DNA from 3 places in the Marinobacter sp. LV10R520-4 genome. Region 3 is predicted to be linked to each of the others. Evidence: predicted binding sites of a transcription regulator. Region 3 holds the regulator's gene; each other region holds the start of a gene.
What was found. The regulator FliA, encoded in region 3, starts transcription of late flagellar genes. The targets are predictions, from matches to a motif close to CTAAAGTTTNNNNNNNNNNNGCCGNTAA.

Region 1 (6,401 bases), 720 kb from region 3:
ATAAATTCAGGGGTTTTTTTTTGTTTGGGCCTAATTTGGGCCTAAGTTGAGATTTCACTGTCCGCTACTGTCCACAATAAAACCAAGTTGTTGAGAGATTTTTGCTGCCATTTTTGGTGAGTCGTCCGGAATCCATTTAGCGTAGTGCTTTTTCACCATGCTGGTGTCAGAGTGGCCCAGCTGCCTCGAAATCCATTCCAAACTCACATAATTCGACCTAATTACGCATAAGAGTCAGCCATCTTTAGCAGCCTATAGGGCATAGGCGGTGTCCGGGCTGCGACTGTGAGGAACCGCGGAAGCATGGCTTTGAGATCGTAGCGCCGATTGAAGCGGTATTCGAACTCAGCGAGGTAGCGAGGGGCATGCTGCTCCCGGATAGCGTGGTAAGTGCCAGTGATCGCGTTCTTAACGTTGCCGAGCAGGGTGTTGACCCAGTTGAACTCAGGATTTTCCACGCTGGCACGACCGCCTCCGGTGATGTGGCGCTCGTGGACGCAGGTGGCCGTGTCAAAGGCCCGGAAACAGTTGAGACCATCGCTGACAACGTGGCTTCCGGGCGCAATGGCCTGTTGGCTATAGCGACGCACCTCGGCCAGGGTAAAGCCACTCACACGGCGAAGCTGAACCCGCATCGGGTGGCCCTCGCTATTAGTTTGTACCGCAGCGACAAAGGGGAATTTATGCTCGGCACCACGACCTGGTTTTCCTGACCGTTAGCCGCCCAGATAGGCGTCATCAATCTCGATGCGGCCGCTGAGCCTCTCTCCCTGGTTGCGATCGTACATGACCTGCAGCACCTTGTGTTTGAGCTTCCAGGCCGTGTTATAAGTGACACCGAGATCCCGAGACAGCTGCAATGCCGAGAGACCGCTCTTACGCTGGGTCAGCAGATAAATGGCCAGGAACCAGGTGGTCAACGGCAGGTGAGTCGCATGAAAGAGAGTGCCGGCGGTCAGTGACGTCTGATGATGACAGCGATGGCACTGGTAATGCCCCCTCGATAGCCGGCAGCCGGTAGCATTGCCGCAGTCAGGGCACACAAATCCCTTGGGCCAGCGGTGCTGAAAAAGGGCTTCCTGGCACTGTGCTTCTGTGCCGTATTGCTTGAGAAAAGCCGGCAACGACAGGCCGGGCTGGAACTGAATTGGGTTACGTGCCATGAGATTGCCTCCTGTACTGTATATAATCAGTGTATGCCAAAATGGCGGCAGCGTGGCTGATTAACGTGAGTAATCAGAAAACTCTTTGGCCTGCTATGGATTCTTTTGTAGAAAAAATAGTAGATTACGGATTAAGTGTAAAAAAAGTGTGTTGAGTGTAAAAAAAGTGGGCTTACAGGGCAGGCAAGCATAAACATGCAATTTTGATTTTGTGTTTATGCACCCGTTCATGGATGGCGATGGTCACCTGTCGCGATCTCTGTAGCATTGCATCGCAAATAATCAGTCAGGCTCGATATCACCATCGCTTTTCAAGTGACCAGTGATCGTATGTCTCATCATGACCTTGCTGAAATAGAACTCTGCCTTGCCCGCATAGTCATATCAGATGGGCAGAACACCGCCTGCGTGCCCTGAGCACCTTTGCGCCGCATTCAACCCTGGATTGGAGCTTCCGAATGAAAAAGTACCTGGCACTTTCTGCTCTTTTCATCGCATTGCCCAGCTACGCACAATTAGCCCCCCAGCAAGGAATCAGTGGTGAAATCTCATTGAATGCGGGTGTTACGTCCTCAACCTCCAATTTTAATACCGAAGGTGACGCAACAATCAATTCGCTGGAAAACAAGGCACAAAGTGAGTCACAAAGCCTGATAGCACCGCTCGGAAACATCGCTTATACCTTTGGCAAGCAACTCAGGCAGCAGATTTATTTTGGTACCTCAAGAGAAGATATCGCGGTGGGAACCTTGGCGATGGAGCTGGGTTATAAACATGAGCTCAGCTCGGGCACTGTTGTGGATGTGTCCTTTTTACCAACGGTGGTATCCGGAGAAACCTGGCGAAACCCATATCAGCTCAACACCGCTCGAAGGGAGACCGACATCACAGGCAATGCCTACCGCCTGAAGCTTGAGAGCATCTCAGGTTCCAACTTCAGTCTGGATCTTGCCTACGCCACCACAGATGTTGAAGACGACCTCAACGCCGGCACTGACCTGGCGCGCGATGCTGAAAGCTACTATGCCAAAGGCGGTTATCGCTTCACCGTAGCGCCCACCAGCTTTCTGACACCTTCGGTCACTTACATTCAACATGATGCCGATGGTAGTGCAAACTCGTTCGACTCTTATGGCGCCGATATCAGCTGGTTTAATATTCTGGGCAAACACAGCCTGGTGTTAACTGCGGGTTACGCCAGGCGAGATTATGACAGTGCGAGCACACTGTTCAATAAAACGCGATCAGATGATGAGTTTAGCCTGTTTGCGGCTTACGAATACCCGGACTTCATAGAGTGGAAGGATTGGTCGTTTATTTCTTTTGCCGGCTATGGCGACACCCAATCCAACCTCATCTTTTACGATGAATCGTCTTACCTGCTTGCAGTTGGTTTGAACTACAAGTTCTAGTCAGGCTGACTCGTGAAAGACCATCCCCTCGGAATTTCATTGGCGCCGTGCCTTTAAAGTATTGAAAGATTTGATCATATTTAAAGAATGCCTCTGGCACACACGCCATTGAAACAAAACTGTCATGATCATGACCTATGCTCAGCGTGAACGTTTCGAGAGGTAGTTCACGTTATGCGTCTTACGGTCCGTCAGCGCTTAGTAGTGTTTTCTGGGTTTTGTTTAATCGCTCTTGCCGGTCTGACATGGCTTTCTATGTCAGTAGTGCGGGAGGCTGAGGAGGCGACGGATCGACTCGTGCGAGAGCAGATGTCGGATGTTTGGCTGCTCACCGATCTGGATCGCAGCCACCGCCAGCTCAAAGATCTTTCCTACAAAATTAAAGCCCAATTGTTGCTGTGGGATGAGATCAACGCACAGTTTGAAGAAACTTCGGCAGCGATAAAGGCGCAATGGCAGTCAGCTCTTGAGAACCCGCGCCTGCAAAGTTGGGCTGAGAAGAACATGGCGGCCCATCAGGCCGTTTTAAGTCTGCTTGTGGCTCTGAAAAAACCTATCGACGAAGCCAGTTATTATTCGGCCGGTAAAGTGGTGGACTTTCAGCTTTATCAGGCCCTTGATCCCATGCTTGACGATATTGATGCCCGGCGCTCGGTTGGCCGCCAACAGGCGGAGGCAGGGTCGGCCGCGCTGGTCGAATTTCTCGACCAGCAACAGCACTTCCTGGTTGCAGGCTCCCTTATTGTTTTGCTTGGCGTCCTGCTATTGACGTACTGGCTCCGCCGCACGGTGACCACAAGGCTTCAGTTGATTGCGGAACGCCTCCGGTCCATGGAAGCCGCTTCAGACCTTTCCACTCCGCTGCCGATTTCGGGGCGTGATGAAGTAACGGCTGTGGCATTGGCAATCAACGGTTTGATCGAAAAGTTCAAACTGTTCGTGGGTGACGTCACCGACGCTGCGGCCGCCCTACAACAGCGTTCAGCCAATTTGGATGAGCAGGCTGATGCAGTGCAGGCATCTTCGCTACATAACACTCGCCAGATCCACGATGTGGTTTCATCAATGAGTGCTATTACCAAGAGCGCAAGCCGGATTGAGCAATCAGCACAGCATTCCCGAACGCAGGTTACTGGCGCTGTGGAAGGCAACGATGATGTTCAGAACCAGCTGCGCGAGAGTGAGCGTGCCGCTGAACACGCGATTGAGGTTATCAATCGCGTGGCAGGAGCGATTGAGGCGCTTCACGGTTCCAGTAAAAAGATCGAACAGGTGATTGACGTGATCGCGGGCATCGCCGAGCAGACCAACCTGCTGGCCCTGAACGCAGCCATCGAGGCGGCTCGCGCCGGAGAGCAGGGTCGGGGGTTCGCCGTTGTGGCCGATGAAGTACGAAGCCTGTCCCGCCGCACCGGTGACTCCACCAATCAGGTGCGTCAGTGGGTTGGCGAACTGGTAGCCCAGGTTAAAAGTGCTAACGGCTTACTGGATGAGACCCGGGCAGCCGGTGGCACTAACCGGGAGACGCTGGGAACACTCAAGACCCACCTGGTGGCACTTAAGCAAACCTTTGATGATCTCAGCCATTTTACCACTGAGGTAGACGAGGCAATTCACGTTCAACGGGATGAGATTGGCCGGGTAGGGCGGCGCGCGGATGCGCTGGGAGAAAGCTCTCAGGGCCTGGAGCAGCATATCGGTCACACGAAGACGGTGAGCGATCAGTTGCGTGGGCAGTCAGAATCGCTGCGAGCCCTGATTGGTCGTTTCCAGATTCAGGAGGCATAAGTCAGAATGACAGCCGGTGACCAAGCGAGAGAGTTACAGCGCATTATTGATCAGCAGCTGATTTCAACGATGTTTCAACCCATTGTTGACTGCCAGAAAGGAACCGTTCTTGGCTATGAGGTACTTAGCCGGGGACCTTCAGACAGCCCCCTCCATGGGGCTCCTGCATTGTTTCAGGCAGGAGAGCAATGCGGGCAGGTGATTAGCCTGGAGCAGGCATGTCTGCTGGAGGCCGGGCAAAGCTGCATTCGTCACGGAGTCAGTTACCTGGTTTTCGTGAATGTTTCACCGGGGCTGCTGCTACCCACAGAGTTTTCAGAGGATCGCTTAGAGTCTTTGTTGACGACGAACGGTCTCAAGCCGGAAAACGTCGTTATTGAACTATCCGAACGTTATCCGGCGGATAACCCGGAGGCGTTAAAGGCTCGATTGATTGCATTGAAGAAACGGGGTTTCCGGGTTGCAATAGACGACCTGGGCACGGGTTATTCCGGGTTAAAACTCTGGTCTGAAATCCAGCCGGATTTTGTCAAAATTGACCGGCATTTTATACGCGATGTTGATCGAGACTTGGTGAAAAAAGAGTTCGTTCGGTCCGTCATCAACCTCTGTGAGCGGCTGGGGTGCCGGCTGATTGCAGAAGGCGTGGAGACGGTTGCTGAGCTGACGCTGCTGCGCTCAATGGGAATTCATCTGATTCAGGGCTTCCTGTTGGGGCGCCCCAATCCGTTTCCTACTGCCGAATTGTCAGCACTGGACAAGCCGTTGCCCGTCGGCGGGGGCCAGGCGACCTCCGATGCGGGATATCTCGGGCGCTACATCGTGCCACTTGCTCCAACGGCGTCACTGGGCGAGGCCTGGCAGGTCCTGCAATCTTCGCCCTCCATATTTGCGTTGCCCGTGGTGGACAATGACCGGCCTCTCGGTTTGCTGCATAAGTGGCGTGTGATGGAAGTGTTCAGCTCTACCTATGGCCGTGCACTTAATGAGACAAAGCCGGTGTCGAGTTTGACCGCCTACGATGCGCTTGTCGTGGAGCATGACGAATCTTTGGAAGCCGTAAGTCAGTCGCTTTTAGAGGACGACCTTCATTATCTCAAGCAGCATTTCATCGTAACCAGGAATGGCCTGTACATAGGGTTGGGTTCAACCCGGTCTCTGCTTCGTTTGATGACCCGGAGCCGGGTGGAGCAGGCAAGACATGCCAATCCTCTTACTCAGTTGCCGGGGAATGTTCTGATTCAGCAGGAAGCCGTTCGCCGGCTTCAGCAAAACAATCCGTTCACCTGCATTTACTTCGACATTGACCACTTTAAGCCTTTCAATGACTTGCTGGGCTATAGCAAAGGTGATGAGGTCATCTTGTCGTTGGCACGACAACTGTGTGCGGTTTTCAATGGGGATAATGAGTGGGTCGGTCATATTGGCGGGGATGATTTTGTGGTGTTCAGCGACCGACTTGAAATCCGAAAGCGCTGCAAAGAAGTGCAACAGCTTTTTGCTTTAGAGGCAGCGACGCGTTATCCGGAAGCGATACGTCAGGCGGGTTTCATAACCGGTGAAGATCGTGATGGCCAGCCAAGGCAGTTCCCCCTGGTGGCTCTCTCGGCAGGAATCGTTGTTGCAGATAGCAGGGCATTTGGTTCCGCGGCAGATCTGGCAGCGACCGCAGCGGTTGCCAAGTCCAAAGCCAAGAAAGCAATAAGCGGGATCCAGATTGTAAGTAATATTGCGTCTCTAAACGAGACGCCTGATGAACGCAAATTGGCTCTTTTAGACTGACCTGGTTTGCACGGCCCGCCTGGCTTTAGTGCCACAGCCGGGCGTTTCTATACCGAGTCAACGGTAGCCAATAATCTGATCGGCGAGGGCTGTCAGTTCGGCTGCAACCAGATCCGGAAGGGGCACACCAGGCGCTGTCAGAATAGCGTTGTGAGGGCGCGTTAAAAACGCACCACGGCAGCCCGCTGCCTGAGCGCCTATGGTGTCCCAAAGGTGGCAGGCGACCAGGCAAAGGTCTGAGGTCTCGACAGACAAA
Region 2 (6,401 bases), 400 kb from region 3:
CCATCTGCTCCCCGGCGTTGCTCTGGAAGATGACCAGATGCCCTTGTGCCCGGAAGTGCTGTGCGGTGGACTGGCCGAGGCCAGCAAAAATCTTGATGTTGACATAAAAGCACGGCTGATCGTGCTGAAACTGTTTGACCAACTGCTGGTAACTAGCCTTGGCGATGTGTACCACGGCGCCAATCAAACCCTGATTAAAGAAGGCGTACTGCCTGACAGCAAAGCTGTCAGCCCGGTGCAACCGGCCCGCAGCCGCCAAGGCGCGCCTGTGCCGCCGCCATCCGCAGCGTATCGAGAGGCAGATGGGTACGGTGTGGGGCAGCCTCAGGCAGAGGTCTCTGCAGCTACTTTTTCGCAACTAAGCGCGCTGCTGCGCCAGGGTCAGCCTGCTTACAGCGACGGTCAGGCTCCTGCCAGTAGCGGGCAATGGCTGCAAACCGACGCCCTTCTGACGCGGTTGGGCCAGGTTCAGGCAGTATTTGGCAAGGACCCCGGTGCGCCGCTGGTACCTCTGAGCCAGCAGCTGCAACCGGTGTTACAGAATTCGTCTGGCCAGTCACTGCGGCCCGGCCAGGTGGACAACGACGTTATCAATCTGGTGGCTATGTTGTTCGAGTTTATTCTGGACGACCGCCATTTGCATTCGGTGATGAAAAGCCTGTTGGGGCGGCTGCAGATACCGATGCTGAAAGTAGCGTTAACAGACAAGAACTTTTTTAACCGCGGGGGTCACCCCGCACGCAAGTTGCTGAACGGAATGGCACTGGCCGCCACTGGCTGGACTGAAAAGCGCCTCGGCCAGCGCGACCCCTTACTGGACAAAATCCGCGCATTAGTAAACCGGATACTGGAAGATTTTTCCACAGACGTATCGCTGTTTAACGAGTTACTGGACGATTTCAACCGGTTTACGGATCTGGACCAGCGCCGCCGTGACTTGGTAGAGCAGCGCCTGCGGGATGCAGAAGAAGGCCGTGCGCGCCATGAACAGGCAACCGCAGACGCCAAAGAGCTGCTGCATAAGGCAATGGATGGTCGGCTGTTACCCGAGCCGGTGCAGGATATTCTAAATGGCCCCTGGAGCCACTACTTGCATTGGCTGGCACTTCATGAAAGCACAGAAAGCAGGGCATGGCAGCGAGCCAAGACGCTAACCAAGCAGCTGATCTGGACCATCGACCCAGTACCCCTGACAGCAACGACCCGTGAGTTGTTGCAGCAAACCATACCGCAGGTTATTAAGCAGTTGCGGGGGGCTCTGGAAGGCGTGGCCTGGGATGGTTTGTCGGTAGAAGCGGTTATCCGTGATCTGGAACTGGCACACCTGGATGTGTTTCAGCGCCTGATGATTGCGCCCGGTGAGGCCGTCGATAATGGTCACGCTCGCAGTGATGAGAGCCAAGAAGAGCCGGTTTTCAGAGCGGACGTTGCACCTTCAGATGTCGAAGATACTGCGGATACTGCAGATGTTACGGATACTGCAGAACCCATAAAAACTCAACCGGTTGTTGCCGAGGAATGGCTGGCCAAAGCCGAAGGTTTGCGAGTTGGTTGCTGGCTTGAACTGAATCGTGATGGCATTCAGATTCGCTGTAAGCTGGCAGCGTTTATCCGGGCGGTAGATAAGTACATATTTGTAAATCGCAGCGGCGCCAAAGTCGCCGAATACCGCCGCAACGAGTTGGCGGAAATGATGGCCCAAGGCCATATTGAAATACTGGACGATGGTTTGATTTTTGACCGGGCTCTGGAGTCGATTATTGACAACCTACGCACCAGTCGCCGCTTTTGAAGGTTGCAGCGTGCCGTGGCACACGGTGACGCTTTGTGATTCAATTGGAGTTATTCCACTTCGATGAATCAGGATTCGCCTTGCCTCAAACCCCCCACTCTGTGTTTACCCAAGCCTCTGAGGCGGCAGCCACACTGCGCGCAAACGGCAGAATAAATGCAGCCCTCTGGCGACCATCTCCTAATTTTGGTGCGCGGCCCGCGGCCAGCCAAGTAAGCCTGATTGTTGTGCACTGCATCAGCTTGCCGCCAGGTCAGTTCGGGGGCCCTGAAATTGAAGATTTCTTCTGCAACCGGCTAGACATCAAGGCCCACCCGTATTTTCAGGCCATCGCCAAAATGACTGTTTCAGCCCATCTGCTGATACGCCGTGATGGCACGCTTATTCAGTTTGTCAGCCTGCTGGACCGTGCCTGGCACGCTGGCCGTTCCCGTTTTTGCGGCCAGGACGAGTGCAACGATTTTTCCATTGGGATTGAGCTTGAAGGCAGTGACGATGTGCCTTACACCAAGGGTCAATACCAGGCGTTGTCCGCTGTTTGCCAGCAAATTATGGCGGCCTGGCCAAAAATTGGCGTTGATGAGATTACCGGCCACAGCGACATTGCGCCGGGGCGAAAAACCGATCCAGGGCCGGCGTTTGACTGGTCGCAGCTGCATCAAAGCCTGGCAAAACCGACAAAGGACAGTTTATGACTCTGCTTGTATTTATGCTGGCTTACCTGCTGCGGCGACGGCTGGATAGTCGCGATCAGCTTGATGGCCATCAGCTATGGCGCCGCTGGTTTGAAGGCTTGGGGCAACGCCTGCCGCAAAGTTTTCCTGAAAGGACGAGTGCTTTGGCGCCGTTATTGGCGGTGGCTATTCCGACCGCCGTGGTGTGGCTGGCGCAGAGTTACTGGCACCACCACCACTGGCTCTTGGTGGGTTGGTTACTCGAATTGTTATTGCTTCTGCTGTTGCTGGGGATGCCAGGCTGGCGTCAGCCTCTGGCACATTACGCCCGGGCATGGCGCCGTGGTGACATGCAGGCAGCCTGGCGCTATATCCAGCATCTGCTGCCGGCGCATCAGCGCGGTGCAGCGCTATCGCCTGAAACCATGCAGATGGCACTCTCTGAAGCGTTAATGGCGCAAGTATTCTGGCGTTATTTCATGGTGCTGTTCTGGTACGCGGTGGGCGGCATTTCTGCCGCGGTGTTGGCGAGCGGCTTGGTTGCATTGGGGCAGAGCTGGCCGCAATCTGGCAAATGTAGCCAGTGTGAGCGTTGGCGCGAATGGGGCGGTTGGTTGCCGGCGCGGCTGCTAGCGCTGACCTTTGGCCTGGCCGGTGACTTGGCCGGCTGGCTGCGGCAACGTCGCCAAGCCCTTGGGCACTGTCAACTGCCAGTGCCCAAGCTGCTGATGGCCACTGCCGATGGCGCTTTGACCGGTTACGCGCTGGACCCAGGCCGATTTGCCTCATTGCATCCGCAAGACTGGCAAAGCTACGGTGAACGTAGCTTGAACGCCATCCGCGATCTGCTTAACCGCAGTATGCTGGTATGGCTGTGCCTACTGGCATTGATGGTGATCGCCGGCGTGGCCTAGCCGAGTGCGGGGCATACTGTTACATTTCCTAACAAAAAAAGCTAAGGTTTTTAGGGTTTTGGGCGACACTCAAGTTGAATAATAAAAATGCAGAATTTAATAAAGCGGCGAAACATGTGAAAAAATTGATTGCTCCAGCCATTGCGCTGATGAATCGGCTACCGATGATTTTTAAATTCAGCCTCATTAGCTTCCTCTTTTTGCTGCCCATTGCCGGGCTGTCCTGGCTGGTCATTACTCAGCTTAACCATTCCTTGGCAATTACGACCAACAGCAAGGCTGGCTTAACACAGCTAGAGCAAGCCGATGAACTCCTGCGCCGCGCCATTGACTATCGCGATTATCAATCGGTAGCGGCATTCAGCGACGATAAGGAGCTGCATGCCCGTGCAGACCAAGCGTCTGCGGCTGTTGATGCCGCAATTGCTCGCTTGAACAGTGCCGCTCCCGAGTTTGATCGCGGTGGAGTATGGGCCGCCCAAGCCAACCAATTGCGCGAGGCCTGGAATACTCTGCGTACCACGCAGGTAATTAATAACCGGTTTGACGCCCAGTTCACCTATAACCAAGAGTTTGTGCAGAAAGCGTCAACCCTGTTACCCGCTACCGTTGAACTGTCGGGCCTGGCGCAAACCGATTCGCGGGAAAATCTGGTGTTGTTGAAGTTATTGGGCGACTCTTTGCCCGAGGCGCGCAGTGCGATCGGCCAGGCTCGATCCTATGGCATTTACGCGTTGCTGGAAGGGCAATTAAGTTATGATCTGGGCGATCAGCTGAATCGGATTTACGATCACTTGACTAATCAGGCCTCTTTGCTCAGTCCCGCGTTGACGGTGGCGCAGGAAGCGGCGCCTTTGCTGGCAGCCCACGCTGCCGGTGTACAGAAAGTCAGCACCAGCCTGCTGCAAACCCAAGCTTTTGTGGACGCCAACGTATTGACGCCAGTGCACCTTGAGATGAGCTGGGAAACCTATGACAGTGCTGTGAGCGGGTATTTGCTGGACCATCAGCGCCTCGGCGCTGTGGCATTTAATGGTTTGTTGCAAAATCTGGGCGACCGTCTTCACTTCGAAACCACTCAACGCACGTTGATTATCGTTTCGCTGCTGTGCGTGCTGATTCTAGTGGTGTATCTGTACATTGGATTTTTCATATCAGTACGCACCGCCATCAACCGTTTTGCCGATTCTGCGCGGCAAGTGGCATCGGGTGATATGACCGCTCGCATCGAACTTAGCAATCGTGATGAACTGGGTGAACTGACTGGCGAATTTAACAGCATGACTGACCGTATTGCCAGCCTGATCCGCTCGGTGGGTAACACCACCGCAGAGGTAGATCAGCAGGCGAGCCGGGTAAATGCTACGGCGGTAGCGACCAGCGATGCGGTGAATCGGCAGATGCACGAAAGTGAGCAGATTCAAGAGGCTATGAGTCAAATGACGGGTGCGGTCAATGAAGTGACCGAGAGCGCCCATCGGGTAGCTGATAGCGCCGGAGCTGCCGAAAAAGATACCAAGACCGGACGCCAGACTGTGGCCAACTCAGTGACGACGATTCACCAGTTGGCGACTGAGATTTCCGGCGCTGTAGACGCGATTCAGAGGGTCAGCTCTGATAGCAGCGACATCAGCAAGGTGCTGGTGGAAATCAAGGCTATCGCGGAACAAACCAACCTGCTGGCTCTGAATGCGGCCATCGAAGCGGCTCGGGCCGGCGATCAGGGTCGTGGTTTTGCGGTCGTAGCCGACGAGGTGCGGTCATTGTCTCAGCGTACTCACAAATCCACCGAAGAAATCGAAAAGATGATTTCGCGTCTGCAGAGTGGCGTTAAAGGGGCGGTCACCGCGATGACAAACAGCCATCAGGTGACGGAGGCGACCGTGCAGAAATCTGCGCTGGTGACCGAGGCGCTGAACCGCATTGCTGCGGGCATTTCGACCATTGTCGATATGAGTCAACAGATCGCCCAGGCAGCAGAGGAACAATCGGCGGTCGCCCGTGACGTTAATACCAGCGTGGCGCACATTGGCGAACTGGGCTTGGCGACGGCGCAAAACGCCCGGGGCACATTGGACTCGTCCCAGGAAATGTCACGGCTAACGGCGTCGTTGCAGCAACTGGTAGAGACGTTTCGGGTCTAGCAGCGGCTCAGGCCACGTTCGCCTCAGTGAACCTGGCCTTGCTGCGCACCATGCCCAAGGCGTGGGTAATATTGTCACTGGGCGCAGTCTCACCAAACCAAGCCAGCTTGTCGTACAGGCGTACTACATTACCCACAATAATCAACGCGGGCGCCGGCAGTTGCGCCTGCTCCTGTTTGGCGGCGATATTGGCCAAAGTGCCAATCAGCACTTTCTGATCGACTGCGGTACCACGGGAAACAATGGCAACCGGTGTATCCGGCGCCCGGCCGTGGGCCATCAGGCCGGCACTGAGTTGCGGCAGTGTGTGCAGCCCCATGTAGAACACGACCGTTTGATTGGGCTGTATCAGTTCTTTGTAATCGAGGGCTTGTTGTCGGTTTTTTAACTGGCCGGTCACAAACTTGACTGACTGGGCATAGCCCCGGTGAGTCAGGGGAATGCCGGCGTAGGTCGAGCAGGCGCTGGCGGCGGTTATGCCCGGTACCACCTGAAACGGTATGCCGTGAGCTTTTAGCTCTTCCAATTCTTCACCGCCGCGTCCGAAAATAAACGGATCACCGCCTTTAAGACGCACCACCCGCCGCCCCAGTTTGGCGTGTTTTACCAGCAGAGCATTAATGTCGTCTTGCGGCACCGTGTGATGATCTCGACGCTTGCCGACGTAAATCAAGTCGGCGTCGCGCCGGCACAAATCCAGCACCCCTGGCGATACCAGATTGTCGTAAAACACCACGTCAGCCTGCTGCATCAGACGCAGCGCCTTAAACGTCAGCAGCTCCGGATCACCCGGGCCAGCACCGACCAGATACACCTCGCCGGTTTTATGGCCAGCGTCGCCCCGGTTGATGGCCGACACCAGCATGGATTCGGCTTC
Region 3 (6,401 bases):
GCGCATCCAGGGTTATCCGCGCACCTTCATAAGTAAGCGACGAAAACATCAGCACCGGTATCGGATGTTTGCGCAGTATTTCCCGCACGGCCGTAATCCCGTCCATGACCGGCATTTCGTAATCCATGGTAATCACGTCAGGACGCAGTTTTTCCGCTTGCTCTACGGCTTCGCGGCCGTTGCTGGCGGTACCAACCACGGTAATCTGGCCAGACGCGCCAAGAATTTCACTCAGGCGTTTGCGAAAGAAACTGGAATCATCAACAATCAGCACAGAAACCGTCATTTACTTCTCCGGGCGATGCCAGCCATCCGCCAGGCCGGCGGCATTCCGACGATTAAGCGTCGGCTAATCAACAACAAATCGGTGTTAGCTGTAATGCTGCAGCAAACTGGGCACATCGATAATCAGCGCGATCCGGCCATCGCCGGTAATGGTGGCGCCAGCCATACCCGGCGTACCCAGAAGCCCGCGGCCAAGAGGTTTAATCACCACTTCTTCCTGGCCTACCAGCTGGTCAACCACGAACCCGACCTGGCGGGTACCCATAGACACAATCACCACGTGGCCGTTTTCCGGCTCAACGTTTCCAGCACCGCCACGAATGAGCCAACGCTTGATGTGGAACAGGGGAAATACCTTGTCGCGTACAACAACACACTCGCGGCCATCTACCACGTTGGTCTTGCTCAAATTAAGGTGGAAAATTTCCACCACGTTAACCAACGGCAGTGCGAACGACTGATCAGCAAGCATAATCATCAGCGTAGGCATGATGGCCAGGGTCAGTGGCACTTTGATCACAATGCTTGAGCCTTCGCCCAGCTTTGACACCACGCTAAGCTGGCCGTTGAGCTGGCTGATTTTGGTTTTCACCACGTCCATACCCACACCACGGCCAGACACATCGGAAATCTGGTCTTTGGTGGAAAAGCCGGCGGCAAATATCAGGTTGTAGCATTCCTGATCGGTCAGCCGGTCTGCGCCATCCTGGTCATACATGCCCTTTTCGACTGCTTTGCGGCGCAACACCTCGGCGTTCATGCCGGCGCCGTCGTCGGTGATCAACAGCAGGATGTGATCACCCTCTTGCTCGGCCGAAAGGGTAATGGTGCCGGTTCTGGGCTTGCCGGCCCGCTCCCGCTCTTCCGGGCTTTCAATTCCGTGGTCCACCGAGTTGCGCACCAGGTGCACCAACGGATCTGACAGTGCTTCCACCAGATTCTTGTCAAGATCGGTGTCTTCGCCGTGCATCACCAGATTGATTTCTTTTTTCAGGCTGCGGGCAAGGTCACGTACCACCCGCGGGAAACGGCCAAACACTTTCTTGATGGGCTGCATGCGGGTTTGCATAACGGCAGCCTGCAGGTCAGTGGTGACCACATCCAGATTGGCCACTGCTTTGTGCATCTGTTCGTCTTCGCTTTGGTCACTCAGGCGTTGCAGGCGGTTTCGCACCAGCACCAGCTCGCCCACCATATTCATAATGTCGTCCAGGCGCTTGGTGTCTACCCGCACGCTGGTTTCTGGAGCGGCCGGGGCCGCATCGCGGGGCGGCGCTTTGGCGGGTGCCGGCTCGGCTGAAGCTTTGGCCGCTGCTGAAACCTTGGCCGCTTCCGGTTTTTTAACAGACGCTGGCGCTGCGGACGCAGCCGCAGCGGCCGCTGTCGGACGGCCACCCTTGCCATGAAGCTGGTCCAGCAGTGCTTCGAATTCGTCGTCAGAGATATTGGCTGGCTGGGCACTGCTGGCCTCAGCAGCAGTTTCTTTGGCGGCTGCCGGGGCGCCGGCGAACTTACCTTTACCGTGAAGCTGGTCTAGTAGTGCTTCGAATTCGTCGTCGTTGATGTCGCCATTGCCGCTTGCAACCGGGCTGTCCGCACTGGTTTCGCTGGCAGCCGCTGGTGCTGGTTCGTCGCCGTTCAGGGCGTCGAGCAGCTGCTCGAATTCGTCATCGGTAATGTCACCCTGGTCGGCGCTGGTCGGTGCTGTGTCGGGCACAGCTGAATGGACAGCAACCTCGCCTTCGGGCAAAGCCAGCTGATCCAGCCGATCAATCAGTTCCTGCGGCGCCGGTGTGAGCGCTTCGCTCTGGCGCACCTCTTCGAACATGGCATTCACGTTGTCCAGAGTTTCCAGCACGACGTCCATCAGTTCAGAGGTTACTTTGCGCTTGTGATTGCGCAGGGTATCGAATACGTTTTCCGCCGAGTGACAGCAGTTCACCAGGGCATCCAACTGCAAAAAACCAGCGCCGCCTTTGACCGTGTGAAAACCACGGAAGATGGCATTCAGCAAATTGCTGTCGTCAGGATTCTGCTCCAGATCCACCAGCTGCTCAGACAACAGTTCAAGAATCTCACCGGCTTCAACCAGAAAGTCCTGCAGGATTTCTTCATCGCCATCAAACGACATGTTTGTTCCTCATTGCTCAGAAACCAAGACTGGACAACAGGTCATCCACGTCATCCTGACCCGACAACACATCTTTGCGTTGTTCAGGCTGCATTTGCGGACCCACACCCTGTTCAGCCGAGGGCTGTTTGTCCTCAATCTGGTGCACTGTACCGGTCAACTGGTCTACGTGGCCTGCCATCACCACCAGGCTCACCAGGTTGTCTTCCACTTCACGCACCAGGGTGACCACATTTTGAATAACCTGGCCTGTCAGGTCTTGATAATCCTGAGCCAACAAAATTTCTGAGAGGTTACCGTACAGCTTGCCGGCGTCGGTGTTCAACGCCGCCAAAAACTGGTCCATGCGAGCGTGCAACTCGCGGAATTCGGTCGGTGCCATATCCCGCCGCCGAAGGCGCTGCCACTGCTGGTGCAGATCTTGGGCTTCGTCTTGAAAATGACGGGCGACCGGCATGCTTTCTTCTACCAGATCCATGGTGCGATTCGCCGCCTGACCCGTCATTTTCACCACGTATTCCAGACGATCGGAGGCGTCGGTCATTTTTGACAGAGCTTCTTGCTGTTCGGGGTTGCGCGGATCAATCTGAAAATTACGCATGGCTTCATGCAGGCTGCGGGTTAGCCGCCCTACTTCGTGGTACAAGCCCTGATCTCGCACTTCTGCAAGCTCGCTGATCATCGCCATAGCGCGGGAATAATCGCCCGCGCGCACGCTCTCAACCAGCTGTTCAGACTGTTGCTTTAATTTTTCCGTCAGCTCTGGTTCCAGGGCATGGCGCTCGCCTGTTGAATTGCTCATGGTTTGTATCCACTCTCCGGTTACTGAATTCGCTCAAAGATTTTTTCGATTTTTTCTTTGAGAACGGCGGCAGTGAACGGCTTTATAATGTAGCCGTTCACACCGGCCTGCGCTGCAGCGACAATCTGGTCGCGCTTGGCTTCGGCCGTCACCATCAGGATCGGCAGGGTTTTCAGCTGATCGTCGGCGCGAACAATCTTGAGCAGGTCAAAACCGGACATGCCGGGCATGTTCCAGTCGGTCACCAGGAAGTCGTACTTGCCGGTTTTCAGCATCGGCATTGCCGTATTGCCATCGTCGGCTTCGTCGGTGTTGGTGAAGCCCAAGTCACGCAGCAGGTTTTTGATAATGCGCCGCATCGTGGAAAAGTCGTCCACAATGAGAATTTTCATATTTTTGTCCAAGAGGACCTCCAATCGGTGGAATCTAGTCGAATCTCGTTGCATCACTGCCTGCAACTCGCGGGTTGCAGGCGCTAGAATTATGTAGGGTCCGTTTTCCAGTCGGCTAACCGGCTACGTAAGCGCAAGGCAGCCTGGCTGTGAATCTGGCTGACCCGGCTTTCGCTGACGTCCAGCACAGCACCGATTTCCCTCAGGTTCAACTCTTCCTGGTAATACAGGCTCAGCACCAGTTTTTCACGTTCTGGCAGGGTTTCAATGGCCGCCGCCAAACTGTTACGAAACGCCGACTCTGACACCCCGTGCAGCGGATTATCATCCGTCTCTGAATGTTCTATCGGCAGCTCGCCGGATTCATTGAGCTCATCCAGACTAAAAAGCCGGCCGCTGTTGGAATCAGCCAGGGAACTGTGATATTCCGAAAGCGTCATATCCAGCTCGGCAGCCACTTCGGCATCCTGGGCTTCGCGGCCCTCGCGGTCCTCTACAGCCTTGATAGCTTTGGAAATGCGCCGGGAATTTCTATGCACCGAACGCGGCACCCAGTCGCCTTTGCGGATTTCGTCCACCATGGCACCACGGATTCGAATACCTGCGTAGGTTTCAAAGGTCGCACCTTTGCCCGTGGCGTAGCGCTGCGACGCCTCAAGCAAGCCAATCATGCCAGCCTGCATCAGATCTTCCAGCTGAACGCTGGCGGGCAATCGCGCCAGCAGGTGGAGGGCAATTTTCTTGACCAGGGACGCGTGCTCTTCAATCAGCCGGGACGCGCCTGAAACACCCGACCGTTTGTAGACTCCGAGATCTTTCGCCAATGTCATAAATCCGCTTTTTGTACGGGATGTGTTTTAAACTTCGACCAGCCGCTCTATAAAGAATTCGAGATGGCCCCGCGGCGATGATGGCAGCGGCCAACTGTCCACTTTTTCAGCCAAAGCCCTAATAGCCAACGAGGCCTTTGCTTGCGGGTAAGCTTCCAACACCGCTTTCTGGCGCCGCACCGCTTTTTTAACGGCCTCGTCGAAAGGCACTATACCTACATATTGTAACGCCACATCCAGGAAACGTTCTGTAACCCGGGTCAGTTTTTCATACAAAAGCCGGCCTTCTTGTTCGGTGTTTACCTGATTGGCCAGAATCCGGAAGCGGTTGGTGCGGTAATCGCGGTTCATCAGCTTTATTAAGGCGTAGGCGTCGGTAATCGACGTAGGCTCGTCGCACACCACCAACAGCAGCTCCTGGGATGCCCGCAAAAAGCTGACCACCGATTCGGAGATGCCTGCGGCCGTATCCACAATCAGTACGTCGATCTGGTCGGCAATGTCACTGAAGGCGTGAATCAGCCCGGCGTGCTCCATGGCACTGAGCTGGGTCATGCGCTGGGTACCTGATGAGGCTGGCACAATCTTGATGCCGCCGGGGCCATCTACCAACACGTCACGCAAATCGCAGTCGCCATTGAGTACGTCTTGCAGATTGCGTTTGACTTTCAAGCCTAGCAGCACATCGATATTGGCAAGCCCCAGGTCGGCGTCTAACAGCACCACTCGACGGCCCTTTTGTGCCAGAGCAATGCTCAGGTTGACCGACACATTACTTTTGCCAACGCCACCTTTACCGCCAGTGACCGCAATTACCTGAACCGGATGTGCTTTACTCATATTGATGATGGCCTCTTGCCATGTTTGACCGGGAACGGACGTTGCCGCTGCCCACTGTTCTGTACCGCCCGCTTGCTTTGCTGCTTTTACAATCGGCGTGTTCAAGACCCGCTGGCAACGGCTTCCTCCTGCCGCAAACCCTTCATACGTTCTACACCGAGTTGCACCAGAGCAAGCGCTTTCGCCGGGTGCAAGTCTTGGGGTATTTTCTGGCCGTCGGTGTACCAAGCCACCGGCAGACTGGTTTCCATAACAAATCCCAGCACTTCGCCCAGAGTCAAAGCCTCATCGATCTTGGTAATCACACAACCGGCAAGGTTTGCCATCTTATAGCAATGCCATACGGATTTCATAATCCGCGGCTGGCTGGTGGCAGACACCACCAAATGTGTACGGATTTTGTGATGACTGCGGACCAGCTCGGCTAATTGCTCCTGATAGCCCCGATCGGTGCTGGTCAGCCCGGCGGTATCAATCAACACCAGGCGACGGTCAGACAACTCATCCAGAATTTCATCCAGCGGGTGGCTTTCATCAACCACCCGTACCGGAACGCTAAGAATACGGCCAAACACAAACAATTGTTCGTGCGCCGCAACCCGATAACGATCGGTGGTAATCAACGCTAGGGAGTCGGCGCCGTGGCGCAGCACGTAGCGAGCCGCAAGTTTGCCGATGGTAGTGGTTTTACCCGCTCCGGTAGGTCCCACAAGGGCAAATACGCCGCCTTCATCCAGCCATTCCTGGCGCGAGGTACGCACGCCGTTAACCAGCATTTTGAGAGACTGCTTCCAGCCATCTTCCAGGCGCCCGGACTGGTGACGGCGGGCGAGATTGTCGGACAACTTGCGGCTTAAGCCAAACTCACCCAGGCGTTCTGCCAAGCGCTGCTGAAGAGCTGTAATATTGGCGCCGGCACTGGTGTCTTTTACCGCGGCAGGCGCAGCCTGACCGCTCATCAGCTCGCGCAGACTGCTTATTTCAGAACGCATGGCCGCCAGTTCCCCGGCATAACCCGCAGGCTGAGCGCTTTGCGCTGCGGCGTTTTCACTACGCCCGTCAGCGCCGGCCGGCAAGGTTCTGCCGCCCTCTGCAAACGGATCTGCGCTGGTCATATCGGC

Region 1: a site for FliA is predicted at 2,605-2,632, ahead of ATG98_RS17010 (methyl-accepting chemotaxis protein). Genes of this name have one in related genera too.
Region 2: a site for FliA is predicted at 3,422-3,449, ahead of ATG98_RS15460 (methyl-accepting chemotaxis protein). Genes of this name have one in related genera too.

What each region holds. Positions count from the first base shown of each region.
Region 1 covers NZ_PDJM01000001.1:3,502,915-3,509,315, forward strand. The annotation lists partial or broken gene ATG98_RS17000 (IS1595 family transposase) at 222-1,163, opposite strand; gene ATG98_RS17005 (DUF2860 domain-containing protein) at 1,622-2,575, shown strand; gene ATG98_RS17010 (methyl-accepting chemotaxis protein) at 2,873-4,363, shown strand; gene ATG98_RS17015 (bifunctional diguanylate cyclase/phosphodiesterase) at 4,370-6,145, shown strand; gene ATG98_RS17020 (haloacid dehalogenase type II) at 6,203-6,401, opposite strand, start outside.
Region 2 covers NZ_PDJM01000001.1:3,178,274-3,184,674, forward strand. The annotation lists gene ATG98_RS15445 (DUF1631 domain-containing protein) at 1-1,792, shown strand, start outside; gene ampD (1,6-anhydro-N-acetylmuramyl-L-alanine amidase AmpD) at 1,873-2,487, shown strand; gene ampE (regulatory signaling modulator protein AmpE) at 2,484-3,380, shown strand; gene ATG98_RS15460 (methyl-accepting chemotaxis protein) at 3,497-5,524, shown strand; gene cysG (siroheme synthase CysG) at 5,532-6,401, opposite strand, start outside.
Region 3 covers NZ_PDJM01000001.1:2,779,552-2,785,952, reverse strand. The annotation lists gene ATG98_RS13630 (protein-glutamate methylesterase/protein-glutamine glutaminase) at 1-286, opposite strand, end outside; gene ATG98_RS13625 (chemotaxis protein CheA) at 371-2,416, opposite strand; gene ATG98_RS13620 (protein phosphatase CheZ) at 2,433-3,218, opposite strand; gene cheY (chemotaxis response regulator CheY) at 3,239-3,622, opposite strand; gene ATG98_RS13610 (RNA polymerase sigma factor FliA) at 3,700-4,440, opposite strand; gene ATG98_RS13605 (MinD/ParA family protein) at 4,468-5,280, opposite strand; gene flhF (flagellar biosynthesis protein FlhF) at 5,382-6,401, opposite strand, start outside.